One region of the Ruegeria sp. AB11 genome, then DNA from elsewhere that is predicted to be linked to it. Evidence: riboswitches for the same ligand, from Rfam matches in the RefSeq annotation. Region 1 holds a riboswitch; each other region holds the start of a gene.
What was found. A riboswitch is a leader RNA that binds a small molecule or an ion and turns the genes downstream of it on or off. The one in region 1 is predicted to bind cobalamin.

Region 2: it holds a riboswitch for cobalamin, as region 1 does, so the genes downstream of both, ACR3EJ_RS15655 (DUF1636 family protein) here and ACR3EJ_RS22260 (DUF4198 domain-containing protein) in region 1, are expected to answer to the same signal.
Region 3: it holds a riboswitch for cobalamin, as region 1 does, so the genes downstream of both, ACR3EJ_RS06625 (hypothetical protein) here and ACR3EJ_RS22260 (DUF4198 domain-containing protein) in region 1, are expected to answer to the same signal.

Annotation. Positions count from the first base shown of each region.
Region 1 is NZ_JBQFJO010000002.1:591,755-598,460, forward strand. It holds gene ACR3EJ_RS22250 (acetolactate synthase large subunit) at 1-1,202, shown strand, start outside; gene ACR3EJ_RS22255 (aldehyde dehydrogenase family protein) at 1,199-2,584, shown strand; cobalamin riboswitch at 2,697-2,899, shown strand; gene ACR3EJ_RS22260 (DUF4198 domain-containing protein) at 3,030-3,815, shown strand; gene cbiM (cobalt transporter CbiM) at 3,822-4,433, shown strand; gene ACR3EJ_RS22270 (cobalt ABC transporter permease) at 4,430-5,011, shown strand; gene cbiQ (cobalt ECF transporter T component CbiQ) at 5,011-5,793, shown strand; gene ACR3EJ_RS22280 (ABC transporter ATP-binding protein) at 5,790-6,440, shown strand; gene ACR3EJ_RS22285 (glycosyltransferase family 2 protein) at 6,517-6,706, opposite strand, start outside.
Region 2 is NZ_JBQFJO010000001.1:3,123,734-3,130,439, forward strand. It holds gene ACR3EJ_RS15635 (class I SAM-dependent methyltransferase) at 1-417, opposite strand, end outside; gene ACR3EJ_RS15640 (glycosyltransferase family 2 protein) at 410-1,417, opposite strand; gene ACR3EJ_RS15645 (hypothetical protein) at 1,464-2,393, opposite strand; gene ACR3EJ_RS15650 (NAD(P)-dependent oxidoreductase) at 2,695-3,651, opposite strand; cobalamin riboswitch at 3,797-3,999, shown strand; gene ACR3EJ_RS15655 (DUF1636 family protein) at 4,085-4,465, shown strand; gene cobW (cobalamin biosynthesis protein CobW) at 4,462-5,517, shown strand; gene cobN (cobaltochelatase subunit CobN) at 5,523-6,706, shown strand, end outside.
Region 3 is NZ_JBQFJO010000001.1:1,291,764-1,298,469, forward strand. It holds gene ACR3EJ_RS06615 (DNA polymerase III subunit gamma/tau) at 1-1,738, opposite strand, end outside; gene ACR3EJ_RS06620 (protein-tyrosine phosphatase family protein) at 1,910-2,413, shown strand; gene ACR3EJ_RS06625 (hypothetical protein) at 2,417-2,824, opposite strand; cobalamin riboswitch at 2,912-3,132, opposite strand; gene ACR3EJ_RS06630 (alpha/beta hydrolase family protein) at 3,254-4,129, shown strand; gene rsgA (ribosome small subunit-dependent GTPase A) at 4,146-5,174, opposite strand; RNA gene ffs (signal recognition particle sRNA small type) at 5,333-5,431, opposite strand; gene ACR3EJ_RS06645 (bifunctional 2',3'-cyclic-nucleotide 2'-phosphodiesterase/3'-nucleotidase) at 5,471-6,706, opposite strand, start outside.

The DNA of each region.
Region 1 (6,706 bases):
AGGAACGCCCCGGCGCGGTTTTGTTGGAACTTCCGGAAGACATTGCAGCCGAAGAGACTTCTGAGCATGTTCTTGAACCGCATCAGCGTCACTATGCCGTGGCCGGTGATGCAGTTCTGACCGAAGCGGCTGAGATGATCAGCGCTGCCAGGATGCCGCTTTTGCTTTTGGGGGCCGGGGCGAACCGAAAACACGCCCGCAGCGCACTGAGCAAGTTCGTGAACGATACTCAGATTCCATTTTTCAATACTCAGATGGGTAAGGGTGTCGTGGATGAGCGGTCCGAACTGTTTTTGGGCACAGCCGCTCTGTCGGATGGTGATTATCTGCACTGCGCCATCGAACGCGCTGATCTGATCATCAATGTGGGTCACGATGTTGTGGAAAAACCGCCGTTCTTTATGGAAGAGGGCGGCACCAAAGTGATCCATGTTAACTACAAGGCCGCGCAGGTCGATCAGGTTTATTTCCCTCAAGTTGAAGTGGTTGGTGATCTGGCGCAATCCATCTCCAAATTGGGTGAGTTCCTGCAAGAACCTTTGGAATTTGACCGCAGTTACTTCCAGCGGGTCAAAAACGAGACCGATCTACACACATCAGAAGGCGCTGATGATCCGCGCTTTCCGGTCATCCCCCAGCGGTTTGTAGCTGACACACGCAAAGTCATGGGGGATTGCGATATCATCGCTTTGGACAACGGTATCTACAAAATTTGGTACGCCAGAAACTACCAGGCCTATCAACCCAACACGGTTCTGCTGGACAACGCGCTTGCCACCATGGGGGCAGGTTTACCTTCGGCCATGATGGCAGCAAAGCTATATCCCGAACGCAGGGTCATGGCCATTTGCGGTGACGGAGGGTTCATGATGAACAGCCAGGAGATTGAAACCGCCGTTCGTCTTGGCCTCAATCTGGTTGTTACTGTTCTGAATGACAGCTCGTACGGAATGATCCGTTGGAAGCAGTCGCATGCGGGGTTTGATGATTGGGGATTGGAATTCAAGAATCCTGATTTTGTGCAATACGCCAACAGCTATGGTGCTGCGGGTCATCGGGTTGAATGGACAGAAGATCTGGTGCCTACATTTGAAAAAGCGTTTGAAGCAGGTGGTGTGCATCTGATCGACTTGCCGGTCGATTACAGTGAAAACCAACGTGTCCTCATTGATGAGCTTGCGGCGAAGGTCTGTCTGATATGAGTAATGTTGTTGAAGTTCTGAACCCGTTTGATCTTGAGAAAATCGGTAGTGTCGAGGTTAAAAACTGGAACGATATCAATGTGATGCTGAACGTGGCTTACGGTCTGCACCGTGATCGGGGCACTTGGTTGCCTGCTTACAGGCGGATTGAGGTTCTGAAGAATGCAGCCCGGATCATGTCCGGCCGCGCGGAAGACCTTGCGATGCTGATCGCCAGCGAAGGTGGCAAACCCTTGATTGACGCGCGCATCGAAGTGGCACGTGCTATTGATGGTGTCGAACTGTGTATCCATGAAATCGGGCAGATGGCGGGCCGGGAAATACCGATGGATCTGACAGCAGCAGGATCGGGTCGGATTGCCTTTACACAGCGTGAACCCATAGGCGTTGTGGTTGCCGCAAGCGCGTTTAACCATCCGTTGAACTTGATCGTACATCAGGTGGCCCCGGCTGTGGCCACTGGATGCCCGGTCCTCATCAAACCGGCGCTTGATACACCACTGTCATGCGAAGCATTTGTCGACATCCTGTATGAGGCTGGACTGCCAAAGGAGTGGTGCCATCTGGCGATTTGCCAAAATGATGTAGCTGAACGGATGATCACGGACGCGCGTGTCGGATTCTTTTCTTTTATCGGATCGGCACGTGTCGGGTGGATGCTGCGCTCGAAGCTGGCGCCGGGGACGCGATGCGCGTTGGAGCACGGCGGAGCGGCGCCAGTTATCATCGATGAGACAGCCGACATTGATGCCATGATCCCCTTGTTGACCAAGGGTGGATTTTATCATTCCGGTCAGGTTTGTGTCTCGGTTCAGCGTGTTTTTGCTCCATCAGGGATGGCGGAGACGGTCGCTCGAAAGTTGGCAGAAGCCGCCTCAGCGCTGAAGGTGGGTGATGCCTGTGACGCCAGCGTGGAATGTGGGCCACTGATCCGTCCGGGTGAAGTTGATCGAGTAGAACAATGGGTAGACGAAGCGGTTGCGGGAGGTGCCCGCGTAATGACAGGAGGTAATCGGCTGGGCCGAACGACCTATGCACCGACTGTCCTTCTAAACCCACCCGCTGATGCGAACGTGTCCACCTCCGAAATCTTCGGGCCGATTGTTTGTGTTTATGAATATGATGATCTTAGTGCTGCATACGACGCTGCAAACGCTCTTCCTTTTGCATTTCAGGCGTCGGTCTTTACCAAATCCCTGGATACAGCAATGCATGCCGTGCGGTATTTGGACGCCACGGCCGTCATGGTGAACGATCATACTGCTTTTCGGGTCGACTGGATGCCATTCGCGGGTCGCCGTCAATCAGGGTACAACACCGGCGGTATCGGCTACACCATGCATGACATGACGCAAGATAAGATGGCTGTAATACGGCTGTGATGAAGCTGTCAGGATCGATCCGATACTGATCGAGCGGATGTGGGTACTCTAATTTCGCAAATGGCCTGCTTAGTGACGGAAACGATTGTTGACCGCGCTTTGCATGTTCTGGCATGAACACGCCATGTTCGGTTCCGGGGGATTCCCCTGGAAGCAATAGGGAATGTAGTGCGGTGCTCTTCGCGCCAAATCTGCAACTGCCCCCGCAACTGTAAGCGGCGAGCGCGGCTGACAATGCCACTGGGATATCCCGGGAAGGCCAGCATAGCGCTTTGACCCGCAAGTCAGGAGACCTGCCGAACACGCGCCCTCGGAAAGGGTGCTCATTGTCGGCGACGGGGTGTGCGCTGTATCCGTTTGTCTCGGTCGACGAACGGACGCGGGCCCTCCCCAAGTCAAAACCAAATATGTGCCGGGGAAGGCGCGACCTGAGAAGGACTGAGTTTTGAAGAAATTGTTTTTGGCAGCCGCAGCTGCTGCAGTGATGCCTACGTTTGCGAGCGCTCATTTCCTACTGGAATACACAGAAAACACGATGATCGAGCGACCCGGTGATGTGCCGGTAAAGCTGATATTCTGGCACCCGTTTGAAGCCGGTCATGTGATGACGCTTGAAAAACCGGAAGAATTCTATGTGATCCACAACGGCAGTAAAACCGATCTGCTGGACACATTGGAAGAAACCACATTTGACGGCCCAGACAACAGCGCCAAGGCGTTCAAAGGCTCGGTCCCGGTGAAGCGTTCGGGCGACTATGTGGTGGTGACCGTTGCTGCGCCCTACTACGAAGAATCTGAGGATATTTATATCCAGCAGATCACCAAGGCCTATCTGAACCGAAATGAACTGCCCACCGACTGGGATCAGCCACAAGGTCTGGCAACAGAAATCCTGCCGCTGAACAAGCCCTACAACATAATTGCGGGCTCAACTTTCACGGGTCGCGTGCTGAGCGAGGGCAAACCAGTTGCAGGGGTCGAGATTGAGATCGAATTCATCGCCGCCGCCCCTGACCTGAAAGGCACGGGCGCCGCTGCACCGACAGTGTCACCGCTGCCAGGTGGTGCGCTGGTAGCGATTTCGGACGAGAATGGCTATTTCAGTTTTGGTGTACCCAAGGCCGGTTACTGGGGTTTCGCTGCTCTGGGCTCTGGTCCGAAAACCGAGCATGAAGGTAAAGAGCTGAGCCAGGATGCCGTGATCTGGATCCGCGCCTGGGATCTGGAGTAAATCCTTATGCACATTGTAGATGGTGCTCTTTCGAACCCTGTCGTAATCGGCGGTGCGATCGCTGCTGCAGGCGGGATTGCAATGGGGCTGAGGTCGCTGGATCTGGATCGCATTCCCACAGCGGGCGTTCTGTCAGCCAGTTTCTTCGTTGCTTCGCTGATTCATGTGCCGATTGGCCCATCTTCTGTGCATCTGATCCTGAACGGCCTGGCAGGGCTTTTACTCGGTTGGGCCGCCTTTCCGGCCTTGTTTGTCGGGCTACTGCTACAGGCTGTTTTCTTTGGATTTGGTGGACTGACCGTTTTGGGGATCAATACGCTGAATATTGCCCTTCCGGCGGTACTGACCTGGATGATCTTTGGCCGCCTCATCGCCCGAGGCTCGGCCATTCAGGGGGCGATTTGGGGCGGTATCGGGGGGGCGTTCTCAATCGCAGCCACAACCGCGTTTGTTGCCATTTCACTGGCGATGTCCGGTGACGCGTTCCTGCCTGCGGCTAAGCTGGTGTTTTTCGCCCATATACCGGTTATGGGCATAGAAGCCATGCTTACGGGGTTTGCCGTGATGTTGGCGCGCAAGGTGAAACCGGAACTGTTCGAAAAGGCGATTTTAACATGAAACAACTGGTTGTTATTGCCACGCTGATGCTCACACCGATTTCGGCCCTCGCACACAAGGTCATCGCGGGGGTTTTCCCCGCTGGCGAAGTGATCGAGGGTGAGCTGGGGTTCTCCAATGGCGATATGGCAAGCGACCAGGAAGTTTTCGTCTACGGCCCCGATGGTGCTGAACTAGGTCACACCGTTACCGATGGAGACGGGTTCTTTTTGTATATCCCCACAAAACCTGTTGCGCATACCTTCAAGGCCGATCTTGGCGCGGGCCATGTGGCTGAAGTGACCATGTCCGCAAACGAGGTGGCCGAAATCATGGGAGTTGCCGCTGAGGTTGCGGAGATCGGTGCTCAGCCGACGACTGTTGCAAGCGTTGGAACCGTGATGGTTGCGTCTCTGTCCGATCAAGAACGCGCCGCGATCGCTAAAGTGGTGCGCGACGAAACTCGCCCCTTGCGCCGAGAAATTGCCGCCTATCGCGAACATAACGATATGCAAAGTATTTTGGGGGGCATCGGGTATATCGTTGGTCTCTTTGGTGTCGGGTTCTATTTCGCCGCACGTCGCAAGTTGGTCGCCTGATGGCACATGCGCTGGAACCCCAGGCCAAAACTCTGGCCGAGGCAGGTGGGATTGAGCCCTACGGGGTGATCGCGGATTTGGATCCGCGGATGCGTATCGTAGTCACATGTCTCTTTGCCGTCGTCACCGTTGCACTAAGTTCAATCCCCTCGTTGTTGATCGCGCTTTCAGTTTCGATCGGGCTGTTGCTGATGTCGCGGTTGCCCATTCGCCGAACTCTCAAACGTATGGCGATGATGGACAGCTTTATCATCTTCATGTTGGTGCTTTTGCCATTCTCCATGCCCGGAGACGCCATGTTCACCCTCTTTGGATTTGCAGCAAGCTGGCAGGGGTTCTGGAAAGCCATTGAGATCGCGCTGACGGCAAACGCAGTGATACTGGCGCTTATGGTCCTGGTAGGGTCGATGGAGCCTGTCACATTAGGTCATGCATTGCACAAACTTCGCTGCCCGGAGGTGCTTGTGCATCTGTTGATGTTCACGATCCGCTATATCGAGGTGCTGCGAGAAGAGTACCTGCGTCTGCGCGGCGCGATGAAGGTCAGAGGTTTCCGTCCGGGCACCAACTGGCACACCTATCGCAGCTTTGGTTATCTGGTCGGTATGATGCTGATCCGCGCCATTGAACGTTCCGAGCGCATTCTGGACGCGATGAAGTGCCGAGGGTTTTCGGGCCGGCTTCTGTTGTTGCAGGAATTTAACCTGACCCGACGGGATTATTGGTTTGCCACGATGATGTGTGCGATTTGTGTCAGCCTTCTTATTCTGGATTTTCAATGACGATCCTTAAGCTCGAAGACATTTGCTTTTCGTACCCGGGTCACGCCCCGGTTCTGGACAGAGCGTCGCTGCAGCTTGAGCCTGGTCAACGGTTGTCGATTGCAGGTCCAAATGGATCAGGAAAATCCACATTTTTTCGCATTGTCCTTGGCCTTCAAGCGCCCTCTTCTGGGCGCGTGAACATCTTTGGTAAGGATAGGTGTGTCGAGGCTGACTTTCACGAGGTTCGCCGCCGTATAGGATTGGTGTTCCAAGACCCTGACGACCAGTTGTTTTGCCCGACCGTGGCGGAAGATATCGCTTTTGGCCCGCTCAATCTTGGGCGCAGCACGACCGAAGCGCTTGCCATCGTTGACAAGGTGCTGAGCGATCTGGATTTGGTGCATCTGCGCGACCGTATCACGCATAAACTTTCAGGTGGTGAAAAACGGTTGGTGACCCTTGCCACCGTACTCGCGATGGAGCCTGAGGCGTTACTATTGGACGAGCCGACCAACGCGCTTGATGCCAAGAATGAAGCACGGCTTCTGGAAATTTTGCAGGGATTACCTCAGGCGATTCTATTGGTCAGTCATGCCCCTGCGTTCCGCCGCTCGTTGGCGCCCGAGACCCTCGAACTCCGACGTGGGAAGCTTGTAACGGTGTAAGGCTGATACGCTGCGATCGGATGCCGCGCGTTGGCGGTACCATCAGATCCAATGGAATAGGCAGATCAGCCGAAGATCATGTTGGTTGGTTCAACGCCATTAGATCGGGATTGGCAGAGACATTCCCTCGTTTGGGTAGAACCGCTGAATGACGCGAGCGATTGCCCGCAATCATAGACAGCAAGAACCCGGAAAAAAATGTTTGCACCCCAATAACAATCATCGTGAACGCAGCGATCAAAGTGCGCATCTCGTTCAATGCCGCA
Region 2 (6,706 bases), on a different contig from region 1:
TTCATATGAATGGTCTCCATCAAGATAGGCGAAACCGATACTCTGATCTTCGAACAGGCGCAGTGCAGGAACCGAAAAATCGCGAATTACCGAAACTTGACCCTTCGCTATCTCAGAGGCGTATGTGTTTTTCACCGCTTCATAGATGCGGTCCATATCGTTTTGGCTACGCGCTCCGGCCAAAGATGCGCCACCATCTGCGTCGGGCTGCACGCCCCATGGGTCGATGAGGCACAGCTTAGAAGGCTTCAATTCATCGAGTAATATCCGCGAAAACTCGCCCCGCCAGACGCCGATTTCGATGCTGAGCTTTCCGTGCGGCATTGTCCTGAGCATTTCGCGCCTCAGCGCATCTTTCCGCTCGCGCTGCAGGGCTTGTTTCTTGCGGCGGTCCTCGGCGGATACGGTTTCAGCCATGGGCGCCTTCTCCGATATGAGAATTCTGCAAGGCCTCAACCAAATCGAGCCAATCAGGTCTGGCCTTCAACTCTGCGGCTTTTGCACTATGCCATTCGCAGGCTTTGTGGTGAAGCTCGGCCAACTGAGGATCAGCCATCATCTCGGCTTTGATGTCATGCATGGCAGGCATGCGGCCCAAGATCGAGCGATCTTCGACGTCGTTGTGATTCATTACAAGCCAGTATTTCAGACCTTGGTCCTGGCCAACATGGTTAGTCCGGCCCCGTTCACGTTTGACAAGAAAGCTATCGGTACTTCGTACTGCATAGTGGTGAATACGCGCGAATTCATGGCTGAATCCTCGCCACGCTTTCCATTTCACCTGATCTGCCGGGTAGAGGTTTCCGCCTGCATCTCTCCACAACACCCCTTCGTACGGTGCGTCGGGATTTGGGGCGTCCTCTGGATTGATCCGAGGACGGTGGGCGCGAAACCGGCTAAACTTGCCGTTATTTCGGAATAGCGTTTTGAAACCTTTTGTCCGGTGATGGGGGTAGCTGTCTTCGGTGGCCGCCTGAAAGAATGTCTCAGGGACAGGTTGATCGACAAAGTCGTTTAAGCCGGCATTTCCGAACATACGCCAACAGATCGATATTGCATCAGCTTCACCGCTTGCCTCTACAAGTGACTGAACATTGCCTTCAGGCAAACGGATATTGATGTATTCATCCACATCCAGGCTCATAATCCAATTTGCGGACTGATAGCTTGGATGACTGCGAGATCGGGTAAAAGCCCGGTTCTGGGGCGCAGCGCGTGGTCCGACCTTGTTGCGCTCATGATGCGCCCAGCCTAAGGTCTGCATCCGATCACCGATGACATCTGTGCCATCAGAACAGTCGTTGGTGTAGATCAGGATATCATTGAACCCGATTGCGCGGTTGTAAGCCACCCAATCGATCATAAATGGCCCTTCGTTCTTCATCGTCGTCACGATGAGAAAGGTCTCGTTTGCCATAAGTTAAACTCTTGCCTGTGCCATTCTCGGACTATTGTTGATCTAATTAGAATAGCCTTAGGATTTTGTCCAATTCGCCGGTGACTTCTGCGGGTGCTACTTGCCGGGCCAAATCAGACATTCGGGCCTGCGCTATTCGCCATTGCTCTCCACCAAATTCTGCGGACGCACGCTCAACTCCTTCGACAATAGCCGCGCTGTCAGTGCTTTTCACAAAGTAAGGGTAATCTGCACCCAGATAATATTCGGCATCGTGAACCTGCCGATTTACCAACACATTTGCCCCAATAACAGCTGCGTTGAAACCCTTAGTGAAGGGCTTAGAGGACAACACTCCGCGAGTGAGAACAGGGCTCGGGTCACGCGTGCAAATGTGAAAGTTTGCCTCTGATAGTCTTGCGATGAAGGCCTCCACATCACCTTTACCGTTATAACCGGGCACTACTGACTGCTCTGCCAGAGCGGGCGGCAAGACAACGTTATCAAGCAGTCCGAAATAACCCAAATTGAATTCCGCCTTGGGTGCAGATTCCGGAACGAGTCGCGGATCCGCATGATGCCTCAGATGGCGCACCTGAACACCCGGAGTCGGATCAAGCGCGGGCAATCCCTGGCACAAGCTACGCTCACCCTGATACGAAGCAGCGATATGGACGTCCACAAAACCGGCTTCCAGTTGCCCGGCAATGACATCCAGATGATCAACGCAAATGCCTGCCGCGACTTTCTTCAAGGACGCTCTAAACTCCTGCCCCAAATTTGATGCAGCACTTTTGTGAAAAATCACAATTGCGTCCCTGCAGGAGTCTACAAATCGCTGACACGCATGTACCCGAGAGGCTTTGGGAGCCAACACGACTTCGAATGTGTATCGCTCCGATAAATGCGCGCGCGCCATTGCAGCCAACTGGTCAACACGCATCGCCTTGCCACCCATTGTTTTCTGGCCGATGCGATATGCAAAGATCACTTTCATGTCCGAGTTGCTAAGCTATGCATAGCGCAACGTTCCTCCGAAGCGGGGCCAACTCTCTGAAACTGCATCGCAAATTGAATCGGGTTCGTGGCCTCTGGATCAATTGTCAGAGTGTTATCCATCTGATCAATGAAAGCTACTTCCAAGTCGAGTGGTTCCCAATCCAAAACCGATCGCTGCAACCAGGCAATCAACTCCAATTAATGTGCTTAATTCTTGCAACGCCAGAGCTCAACACATCACAAAGAACCAAAGAGTTGAAGGGCCTTCATCAAAATCAAGTAATCTCTTTATCTTGACCTCAAGCACTCCGTCGATATTGCGGGATCACCTCATAGCCCGGCTTTTCTGGCTCATCGTCCAGCATCTCGGCTGGAAATCCCGGTGCCCGAATCTCAAGCCCGGTCGCATCCTCCAGCCGCCTGATGATGTTGGGAGATAGCTCTCTCTCTCCATAGCGAGAGATCCCGTCCTCAAAAATCTTGATCATCACCGGGTTTATCTCCAGCGGCACCCCGGCGCGGTCGGCGACCTCCTGAAACAGACCGATGTCCTTTTTGACCAGATCCATGGTGAATGAAATATCGCGGGACCCATTCAGAATCACTTGGCTTTCCGTTTCGTGCACAAATGATGTGCCCGACGAAATTTTGATCGCCTCATAGGTCGTGCCAAGATCCATCCCTGCGGCCTTTGCGGTCACCAAAGCCTCGGCGCAAGTGATCAGATTTGCGGTTGCCAAATAGTTTGTCAGCACCTTCAACACTGAGGCCGATCCCAAATCGCCTGTGTGCAAAACGCGGCGCCCCATCGTCGTCAGGAACGGCAGAATGCGCTCAAATGTTTCTCGATCGCAGCCTGCGAAGATCGAAATATTGCCCGTAGCCGCCCGATGACATCCGCCCGATACCGGGCAATCGACTGCAGCCCCCCCACGTTCGATCACCGAAGCACCCAATCGTTTTACTTCCGCTTCGTCGGTGGTGGACATTTCCATCCAGATCTTACCGGATGTCACTTCGGACAGCATCTCCTGCATTACCGCGTCCGAGGCGGCAGGAGATGGCAGACAGGTAATCACGGCGTCACAATCACGCATCAATTGGGCGGGGCTTTCAGCTGCCTTCGCACCCTGCGCGACAAAACCAGACACAAGATCAGGGTTGAGGTCATGAACGGTCAGGTCAATCCCATTGCGCAGCAGCGAGCCCGACAATTTTCCGCCCACGTTTCCCAGCCCGATGAAGCCTACTTTCATATGACGCTCTCCCTGTTCGTCTTTCGATGCACATGCGAACACGCCTGTTGACCTAAGTCATGCCGTCCAGCGACCCTCAGAGGTCGCTTTTTTGCCCCTGTACGCACAGTTGAGCGAGACTCGCTTGACAAGGGGGGTGATGCTGTCCCAAGAGCCAAGTGTTGGTGTCTGCAGCAGCAGATGAAAAGGGAATGCGTCAGCGGATTTTCCGTCAAACGCAGCCGCCCCCGCGACCGTGACCGGAGAGGGTGCCCAAGCCACTGGCGAATGCCGGGAAGGCGGGACATCCGACAGAGCACCGCTCTGACATCCGCAAGCCGGGAGACCTGCCAACGCCCGAAGATGAAACCGGACGGGGTGTTCCGGTGTGGGGCTTTAATCAGCCCGCATGAAACCCCGTCCCCCACGAAGAGGATTTGGGGGGATGAGAGACATGACCGACACCACACCGGTCGAACTGCTGGTCTGCACCACCTGTCGTCGCGGCCTACCCGTCGAAGACGACGCCCAACGCCCCGGCACATTGCTGCACAAAGCGCTTGAACAGGCCACCCTGCCCGAGGGCATCACCTTGAAAGCAGTAGAATGCCTTTCAAACTGCGATGAGGGCTGTTCTATCGTGCTGCGTGGTGGACCTGATCGATGGACATTCGTCTATGAGCATCTGAGCGAAACCGATCACGTCGAAACCATCATTGAAGGTGCCACCAAGTACCTTCAGACCGAGGACGGGCTGGTCAAATGGCGTGAACGCCCCGAACACTTCCGCAAGAATTGCGCGGCCCGTATTCCCCCGATTGGAGCGCTGAAATGAGCAATCTCGAAAAACTGCCCGTCACCGTGATCACCGGCTTTCTGGGCTCGGGCAAAACGACGCTGGTCAAGCATTTGATGCAGAACCCGCAAGGCAAGCGCTTGGCTGTTGTAGTCAATGAGTTCGGCGATGTGGGTGTCGATGGCGATATCCTGAAATCCTGCGCAATCCCGGATTGCCCAGCAGAAAACATCATGGAACTGGCCAATGGCTGCATCTGCTGCACTGTGGCCGACGATTTCATTCCCACGATCGAAGCGCTTATGGCCTTGGAGCCGCGCCCCGATCACATTCTGATCGAAACCTCGGGCCTGGCTCTGCCTAAGCCGCTGCTCAAAGCGTTCGACTGGCCAGACATTCGCTCGAAAATCACAGTCGACGGCGTGATCGCTTTGGCCGATGCCGAAGCGGTTGCCGCTGGTCGGTTTGCACCCAATGTCGAAGCGGTAGATGCCCAGCGCCTTGCCGATGAGTCGATCGACCACGAGACTCCACTATCGGAGGTGTTTGAAGATCAGATCTCTTGCGCCGACATCATCCTGCTGACCAAGCCGGATCTGGCCGGTCCCGAAGGTGTCGCCAAAGCCAAAGAGGTCATCGCGGCCGAAGCCCCTCGCCCCCTACCCGTCGTCGAAGTCGCCGAAGGTGTCGTGGACGTGCGCGTTGTCTTGGGCCTTGAAGCTGCCGCCGAGGACGACATGGAAGCGCGTCCCAGCCATCATGATGGTCATCACGATCACGAGCATGACGATTTTGAAAGCATCATCCTCGAACTGCCGGAACAGACTGATCCGCTGGATCTGGTCGCCAAGATCGAACGCCTGGCAAAGGAACTGAACATCCTGCGCGTCAAAGGCTATGCCGCGGTTCAGGGCAAGCCCATGCGCCTGCTGGTACAGGCCGTCGGCTCGCGGGTACGTCATCAGTATGACCGCCCGTGGGAACCTGGTGAAGAGCGCCGCTCGCGCCTTGTGGTCATCGCCGAGCATGATGATATCAAAGAGGCCGAAATCCGTGATATCCTTGTGGGTGTGACCGAGGCCGCCGAGTAAGATTCATGCACGTCGTCTTCCGCGAAAGCCACGGGTTAGAGGAAACCGAGACCCCAACCGATCTGGGCCAGAGCCCGGCGGACTTGGTGGTGCTGTCATTTTCTGACAGTGACCTTGGCGCTTTCGCGGCGGGCTGGCATCGCGGTGGCGGGCCAGACGGGCGCATGCCAACCCTGCGGTTGGCCAACCTGACAGCTCTAAAACATCCCCTGTCAGTCGACACATATGTTGAACAGACGCTCGAGGGGGCCAAAGGCATCTTGATCCGCCTGATTGGCGGCGTGCCATATTGGTCTTACGGCTTGCAGCAGGTTCTGGCACTGGCACAGGCCAAGGGGATCGCATTGGCTGTCCTGCCTGCGGACGGGCGCGAGGATACGCGGCTGGATGAGTACTCCACCCTGCCCGTCTCAACCCTGCGGCGCTTGGCGCATCTGTGTGATACCGGCGGAGAGGTTGCGGCACAGGCCGCGCTCGCACAGATGGCGCTGGCGGCGGGACTATATGCCGGTCCGGTGATGGGGGCAAAGACCATACCGGATTACGGCGCCTGGTGCCCGGATCGTGGCGTGATACCGGCGGACACAGCTTTTTCGGGCGATGCAAAACGCATTATTGTCACGTTTTATCGGGCCTACCTGACCTCTGCCGACACTGCCCCGATCGCGGCTTTGATCCGCAGTGTGAGATCGCGTGGATTCGAGGCCATTGGCCTGTTCGCCCCGTCGCTCAAAGCGCCAACCGCCGCTGACTGGTTGCGTGAGACGATCGTGGCGCTGAAACCTTCAGCGATCATCAATGCCACCTCCTTTTCGGGCAAGGGCGCATCAGGCACTTCACCCTTGGATGCTGCCAATGTGCCCGTCTTTCAGGTCGCCCTCGCGACCTCGCGCCGCAAAGCCTGGGCAGAAGCGGAACGCGGGCTTTCGCCTGCTGACCTCGCCATGCATGTGGTGCTGCCCGAGGTCGACGGGCGGATTAACGCGGGCATCGTGTCGTTCAAAGAACCGGGCAAGCGCGATCCTTATCTGGAATATTCGCGTTTTGCCCACCAGCCCGAACCTGACCGGATCGAAGCTGTCATCGATCGGGTCTCTGGCTGGCTGGACCTGCACGAAAAGCCCAGTTCGGATCAAATACCGGCGCTGGTTCTGTCGACTTACCCGGGTAAGGACTGGCAGATGGCGCA
Region 3 (6,706 bases), on a different contig from region 1:
ATTCGTCATCTACTTCGGGCAGGGCTTCAGTTTCGACCTGAGCAGCGCGTTGATCGGCTGTTTCGATGCTTCTGATCCGCGCTTTCGGGAAATGACTCAGAACCGCTTGCACCAGTGGATGCTTTTCCGCTTCGGCTTTGAGAGCCAGATCAGCAGCATCCCGAACTTCCGCAATTGTCGGAGCGTCGCCTTCTGAGACAATCGATACTGCCCAACGGTTACCCGTCCAGCGCTGCAGCGATGCACCCAACCGTTGAGATAGATCGGTCGGGGCATTGTCGGTCGGGGTAAATTCGATCCGTCCCGGTTGGTACGACACGAGGCGTACCCCGTTTTCGACCTCGACCAGCAGTTTCACATCCCGGTTGGTACGGATTAATTCAACCACATGTTCAAAAGTGGGATACCGCGCTAGTGCTGCCTGTACGTCCTGAGCTAGAGCTGCATTCAGTCCGCCTGCATTCCCACCGATGGCCGAAGAGGTATAGGCCGGTCGGGCAGAGGCCTGTGGCGCAGCGCTCGCCTGGCCTGGCACTCCGATACCCGAACCCGACGCGGGATTGGGGGATGGAGGTGCATCCTTTAAGCGCTTGATCAGTTCTTCCGGACTTGGCAGGTCGGCCACATGGGTCAGGCGGATCACAGCCATTTCTGCAGCCATCATGGCGTTGGGTGCAGCCGAGACCTCTTCCAGAGCTTTGAGCAGCATTTGCCACATGCGGGTCAGAACACGCATTGGCAGCGCTTCGGCCATCTGTTGGCCTCGGGCACGTTCGTCGGGTGAAACGGTTGGATCTTCGGCGGCATCGGGGGTGATTTTGACCACCGAAACCCAATGGGTGATCTCAGCCAGATCGCGGAGCACAGCCAGAGGATCAGCACCTTCTGCATATTGTCCGCTAAGTTCGGTCAAAGCACTGGCCGCATCACCGCGCAGGATCATGTCCATCAGATCCAGCACTCGACCCCGATCCGCCAACCCGAGCATGGCGCGCACCTGATCTGCGCTGGTTTCACCCGCACCGTGCGAAATCGCCTGATCCAACAGCGAGGTTGCGTCACGGGCGGATCCTTCGGCGGCTCGGGTGATTAGCGCCAATGCGTCATCGGCGATCTGCGCATTCTCGGATTCAGCGATCTTGCGCAACAGGCCGATCATATCTTCGGGTTCGATCCGCCTCAGATCGAAACGTTGGCAGCGCGACAAAACCGTGACCGGGACCTTGCGGATCTCGGTCGTGGCGAAGATGAATTTCACATGCTCGGGTGGTTCCTCAAGCGTCTTGAGCAGCGCGTTGAAAGCGCTGGTCGATAGCATGTGGACCTCGTCGATAATGTAAATCTTGTAGCGTGCGCTGGCGGCACGGTAGCGGACACTGTCGATGATTTCACGGATGTCGTTCACACCAGTCCGGCTGGCGGCGTCCATCTCCATCACATCGACGTGGCGGCCTTCCATGATGGCCACGCAATGCTCGCACTGACCGCAGGGTTCGGTGGTGGGTTTACCTTCGCCATCAGGCCCGATGCAATTCATCCCCTTCGCGATGATCCGGGCTGTGGTTGTTTTACCGGTGCCACGGATGCCGGTCATGATAAAGGCCTGAGCGATCCGGTCCGCCTCGAACGCGTTTTTCAGCGTGCGTACCATCGCGTCCTGACCGACCAGATCGGCAAATGTTTCAGGACGGTATTTGCGGGCAAGAACCTGGTAGGCGGGGCTTGGCGTATCGGTCATGTCTGCTCTGTCGGATTCGAGTTATGCCGCAGCGTAGAGGGCCCCGCTGTCCGCGTCCACAGCAAGCCGCGAGGATTTTCATTTTGGATTGCCGGCCGACGCGGTTAATATCGTACAGTCTAAGACCAGCCAGAAAGATTTTCTGATCAGCGTTTCGGGGGGGAGCGTAGAATGTCTCAGATTGTTATCCATGCACTTCAAGTGGGCGGGGGCACGCTTGCGTTAACTTCAATGCCAGGGCGAGGAGGAGACTATTCCGGTGATCTTGATGCGGTTACCGGATGGAAGCCCGGCCTTATACTGTCGATGACTACCGAGGTCGAGATGATCCTTGATGGCGCCAGGAATTTTGGGGCCGATGTTCGCAGCCGTGCTTGTCGCTGGGTTCATCTGCCAGTCGAGGATTACGGTATACCTTCCGACGACATTGATATGCGCTGGGTGGATGCCAGCGAGTCCGCTCGCCACGCATTATCGGGTGGAGGCCGAGTACTAATCCACTGCAAAGGCGGATGTGGCCGCTCTGGTATGGCTGTATTGCGCTTGATGGTCGAGTGTGGAGAGCACCCGGACGAGGCATTGAAAAGATTGCGAGCGTTGCGCCCATGTGCAGTTGAAACTGACGCGCAGCTGCGCTGGGCGACTGCGCCTGCCAGTGTTTTGGTAGCCGAATAGCGATCAGGCCGACGGACGGTATTCAGCCCGCGCCCGAGTGTTTCCGCTCAGGGTTAACACTTCCAGCATTGCGCACGGCGGTCGGGACAAGGTGCCTGCAGGGATGGGGCGCGAGTCCGTGCCAAACATCAGATCTGCATAGCTGTCCAGATGGTCGATCGCGACGTCTGAATCGGCATCACAGAACACTCGGGTTTCTTCGGGACCGGAGCGAAATCGGGCGGTGCACCCACTGGCACAATGAGTCAAATCGCAGCTTCCTTCGATTCCGAATCCTGCGGTGGTCGTGGGGCCAGCTTTTCCAACCGAAGTGGCCAGTGCCCGTGCCAGTCGTGCCAAAGCGGGGCAGTTTTTCCCGGTCCGTTGGCAAATTGTTGCCGAGAATTTATGCGTGTTGGTCTTCCAGATCATTCATGCGCCCTCCGCGCAGGGCAGGGGCATCAATCAGGAGGGACAGCATGCATGCGGTCTTGCCCTGCCCGGACACCCCGCCCGAGTTTCAGTTTCGATTTGATGGCAGGTCTCCTGACTTGCGGGTCATTGCTTTGCCGACCTTCCCGACCTTCAAGGCCAGTGGCATTTCGACATCACTCTCCGCTTACAGTTGCGGGGGCAGTCTCGGACTGGGTTCGTTTCGGTTTTATCCGCGCAGAACCGCACCGTGTTCCCTTTTCATCCCGGCCCGGTTGGGCGCGAGAACCATCACGTCATCGCTAGCGGTACAATCGTTCGGGAGTCAAGAAGATTGATGATGGCATGTGACGCGCGGTCCAGCCACGTCAACCTTGACTCGGCGCGCCTTGGGTGAACTGATCGGTTCAGTTGATTTCAGAGGGCACCATGTTGGACACACAGCAAGCGGTTGTCACCGAGGACATTCAGTTTCAGTCCGGCCCGGCAATACTGTCGGCACGGCTCTATCACCCAGTCGAAGAACCGGACAAAGTTGTTGTGATCAACGGCGCAACCGGTGTGCCCAGAGATTACTACCAGCATTTCGCAAGATGGCTCGCAGAAGCGCACGGCATGGCCTGCCTTACCTATGATTACAGGGATTTTGGTCACTCTCTGACAGGCTCACAAAAGCAATCGCGTGTCACCATGGCGGATTGGGCGCTGATCGACATTCCGGCTGCACGGACCGAAATGCGGCGGAGGTTTCCACAGGCCAAGCTTTGGAGTATTGGGCATTCTTTGGGCGGGATGTTTGGTCCGGTCCAACCCGATATCGATCAGATCGACAGGATGATCTGTGTCTGTTCCGGCCTGGTAACGCTGAAGGATCATCCTTGGCCTTACCGCGCTTTGGCGACGTTGTTCTGGTACGGTCATGCGCCCCTGGCGGTGCATGCGCTCGGGTATTTGCCCGGAAAGGCTTTGGGTTTTGGAACAAATCTGCCATCCCGAGTTTACTGGCAATGGCGCAAATGGTGCACAGCGCCCCAAAGCTATGTACCCGAAATCGGAGACACGTTGCCGGCAAACCGCTGGGCCGACATGGGCAAGCAAGTTGACATATTCGCCTTTGAGGATGATCAGGTTGTGCCCCCTGAGGCGGTTTGGCGGCTTGCCGATCTCTATGGTTCAGGTGTGCGGTGCCATCTGCTTTCGGCAAGTGAATTCGGGTTATCCGAAGTCGGCCATATCGGCGCGTTTGCCCGGCGAAACGCTGCCGTCTGGCCCAGGTTGATCGCCCGAAATGCTGGGCACCGGTAACCGGTGCCCAGAAAGGTCACAGTCCCTTGCGGGATTTTTTCTCGTGCATCACGCTGCGCACCATTTTTCCAAACGCTTTATCGCGTGCGCGTGCCTGCGCCACCGAAGCCGAATTGTGCTGATCTTCGCGACGCAGCTTGCGCCATCGGTCCAGCCGTGCGGGATCAAGTGCCCCGGTTTCGATTGCAGCCTGTATCGCACAGCCGGGCTCGGTGTTGTGCTGACAATCTGAGAATCGACAGTTCATGCTCAGGTCCGAGATATCAGAGAACACCTCGTCCACACCCTCTTGCGCGTCCAACAGGCGTAACGCACGCATGCCGGGTGTATCGATCAACCAACCTCCGTTGCTCATTCGATGTAGCGCACGCGCTGTTGTTGTGTGCCTGCCACGCGCATCATCTTCGCGAATGCCTGCGGTGGCTTGATCCTGTCCAGTCATCCCGTTGGCGAGTGTCGTCTTGCCAACGCCAGAAGATCCGACCAGGGTGCTGGTCTGTCCTTTCGGGCACCACGACAGGACCTGTTCGATATCGGACTGATCCAAGGCATTTACGGCCAAAACTGTCAGAAACGGGGCCAGTGACTGGGCCTGTTCGACATAAGCAATTGCGTTGTCGCAGGTGTCCGACTTGGTCAGAACGATCACCGGATAGCTGCCTGCCTGATGGGCCAGCGCAAGATAGCGCTCTAGTCGGGGCAGATTGAAGTCGGCATTGCAGGAACTGACGATGAACAGCACATCCACATTGGCCGCGATTAACTGTGCTGCGACGCCTGTGCCCGCAGCCCGGCGCTGCAGCAGGCTGCGCCGTTCCAGAACACTGCGTATGCGTTTGTTTTCATCGGTCAGCACCCAATCTCCGACGGCAAAAGCACCAGTTGGTTGGTCTGGACAGAGTAGGGGAGTCTCGCCTTCTGGACTCAACCCGATCAACCGATCCCGGTGAACGGCTGCGATGCGAAAGGGGAGAAGAGACGGCTTAGCCGCATGCTGAGCTGCAAAGTGAGAGGACCATCCGAGGTCCGATAAGGAAAGTGACATGTGTCTGCCTGTGATAAGAAACAACAATCCTGTCGAATGGCGAACGCGCATTCGCAGGTGAGGTATTCAGGCAGTCAGCTGGAAAAAAGAATCAGAACCGGTCTGCCCGAAGGGTCATTGCTACAATCATAAACGCCCTCCTACGGCTAATGGGTTCAAAGTGAGAGGTTGGACATCGACCCAAGCGGGGCTCGTTGTGGCTGCTTCCTTCCGGACCTGACCAGGTTGGCGAGGCGCTCGCCCGCGCCAACCTCTCGAACATCGATATAGGCCTCCGGCTGTAAAATGGCAACCCGTCAGAAGGTCAGATGAATACGCATAAACCCATCGGTATCACGGGGCAGTATCTGGGGATCATAATCCGCCAATTCTTCCAGGTATTTGTCCGCGCCGGGACCGGTTGTCAGAATTGCTCCACGGCTTCGGCTCGGCACAAAAGAAAACGGTTGAGGAGCTTGTTCCAATGGGTCTACGGGCGATCTTCCCGCGATGTAATCGCACAGGATTTCGTGAATGCGCAGCGACGGCAGCTTGATCTGATCTGCTTGAAAGTCGACAGGAAAATGACCGCCCCCGCTGGCGCGATAATTGTTGAGTGCAACAACAAACTTTTGATTGGCGGCGACAGGCAGCCCTTCGAATGTAAGATCGCGAACGCGGCTATGGCCAGGATCTGTGATCCGTCCGGTTGCATCGAAACGAGCGGGTCGAGACAGGTCGAACCGGCAGGTCACGCCATGCAGTACATCAAAGTAATACCCCGCCCGCAGAGGATCGATGAGGTTGGCGGGATCATTCAGCGAAAGCTGATTGAACAGTCCGGCGGACATCTCAAGCCAGTCACGAACCTGTTCCCCGGTGATCAAAGTGGCGCGCAACTCGTTTGGAAACACGCACAGATCAGCCACATTGCGTACCGAGATACTTCCCGCCGGGACATCGGTATAAAATCGAGTGCCTGCGCGGCCTCCGAATTTGGTCGGGGCGGCGGCTGACAGGACGGGATGGTCTGCCCATTCGGTATTCAATAGGTACGGCCGAAGCGCTGCAGCTTGAGCGGTTGCGATAAGCGCCAACCCACGATCAGGGGCGCAGAACGAAAAATAGCTGTGTAAAGGGTGTGGGACATTGCCGACGGACTTGGCTGCGCGGGCGCGTGTTGCTGTGTGGCCTTGGGCAAACAACTGTGCCAACTCGGGACAATCGGTCACCGGCGATTTTGCGGGATTGACTGCGCGTAATTCGGCTTCGCTCTTAACGATGTGCCAGCCGTCAATGTCTCGACCCAGTGTCAAATCAATGAGGCCGAGGTGTGAGCCTGCCCAACCCGGCATCACCACCGGTTTGCCATTTACAAGTCCGCGATTGCTGTCGACATGTTTCAAACCGATATGCGCCGCGCCCGGCAGAGTCAGGTGTGTATGGCCAGCAACGATTGCATCAATGCCTGTCAGGGCCGCAAGCGGAATAACGGCATTTTCCAGTTCTGGCTGTGCCTCTGCCGAACCGAGGCCTGAATGAGCCAGCGCGAC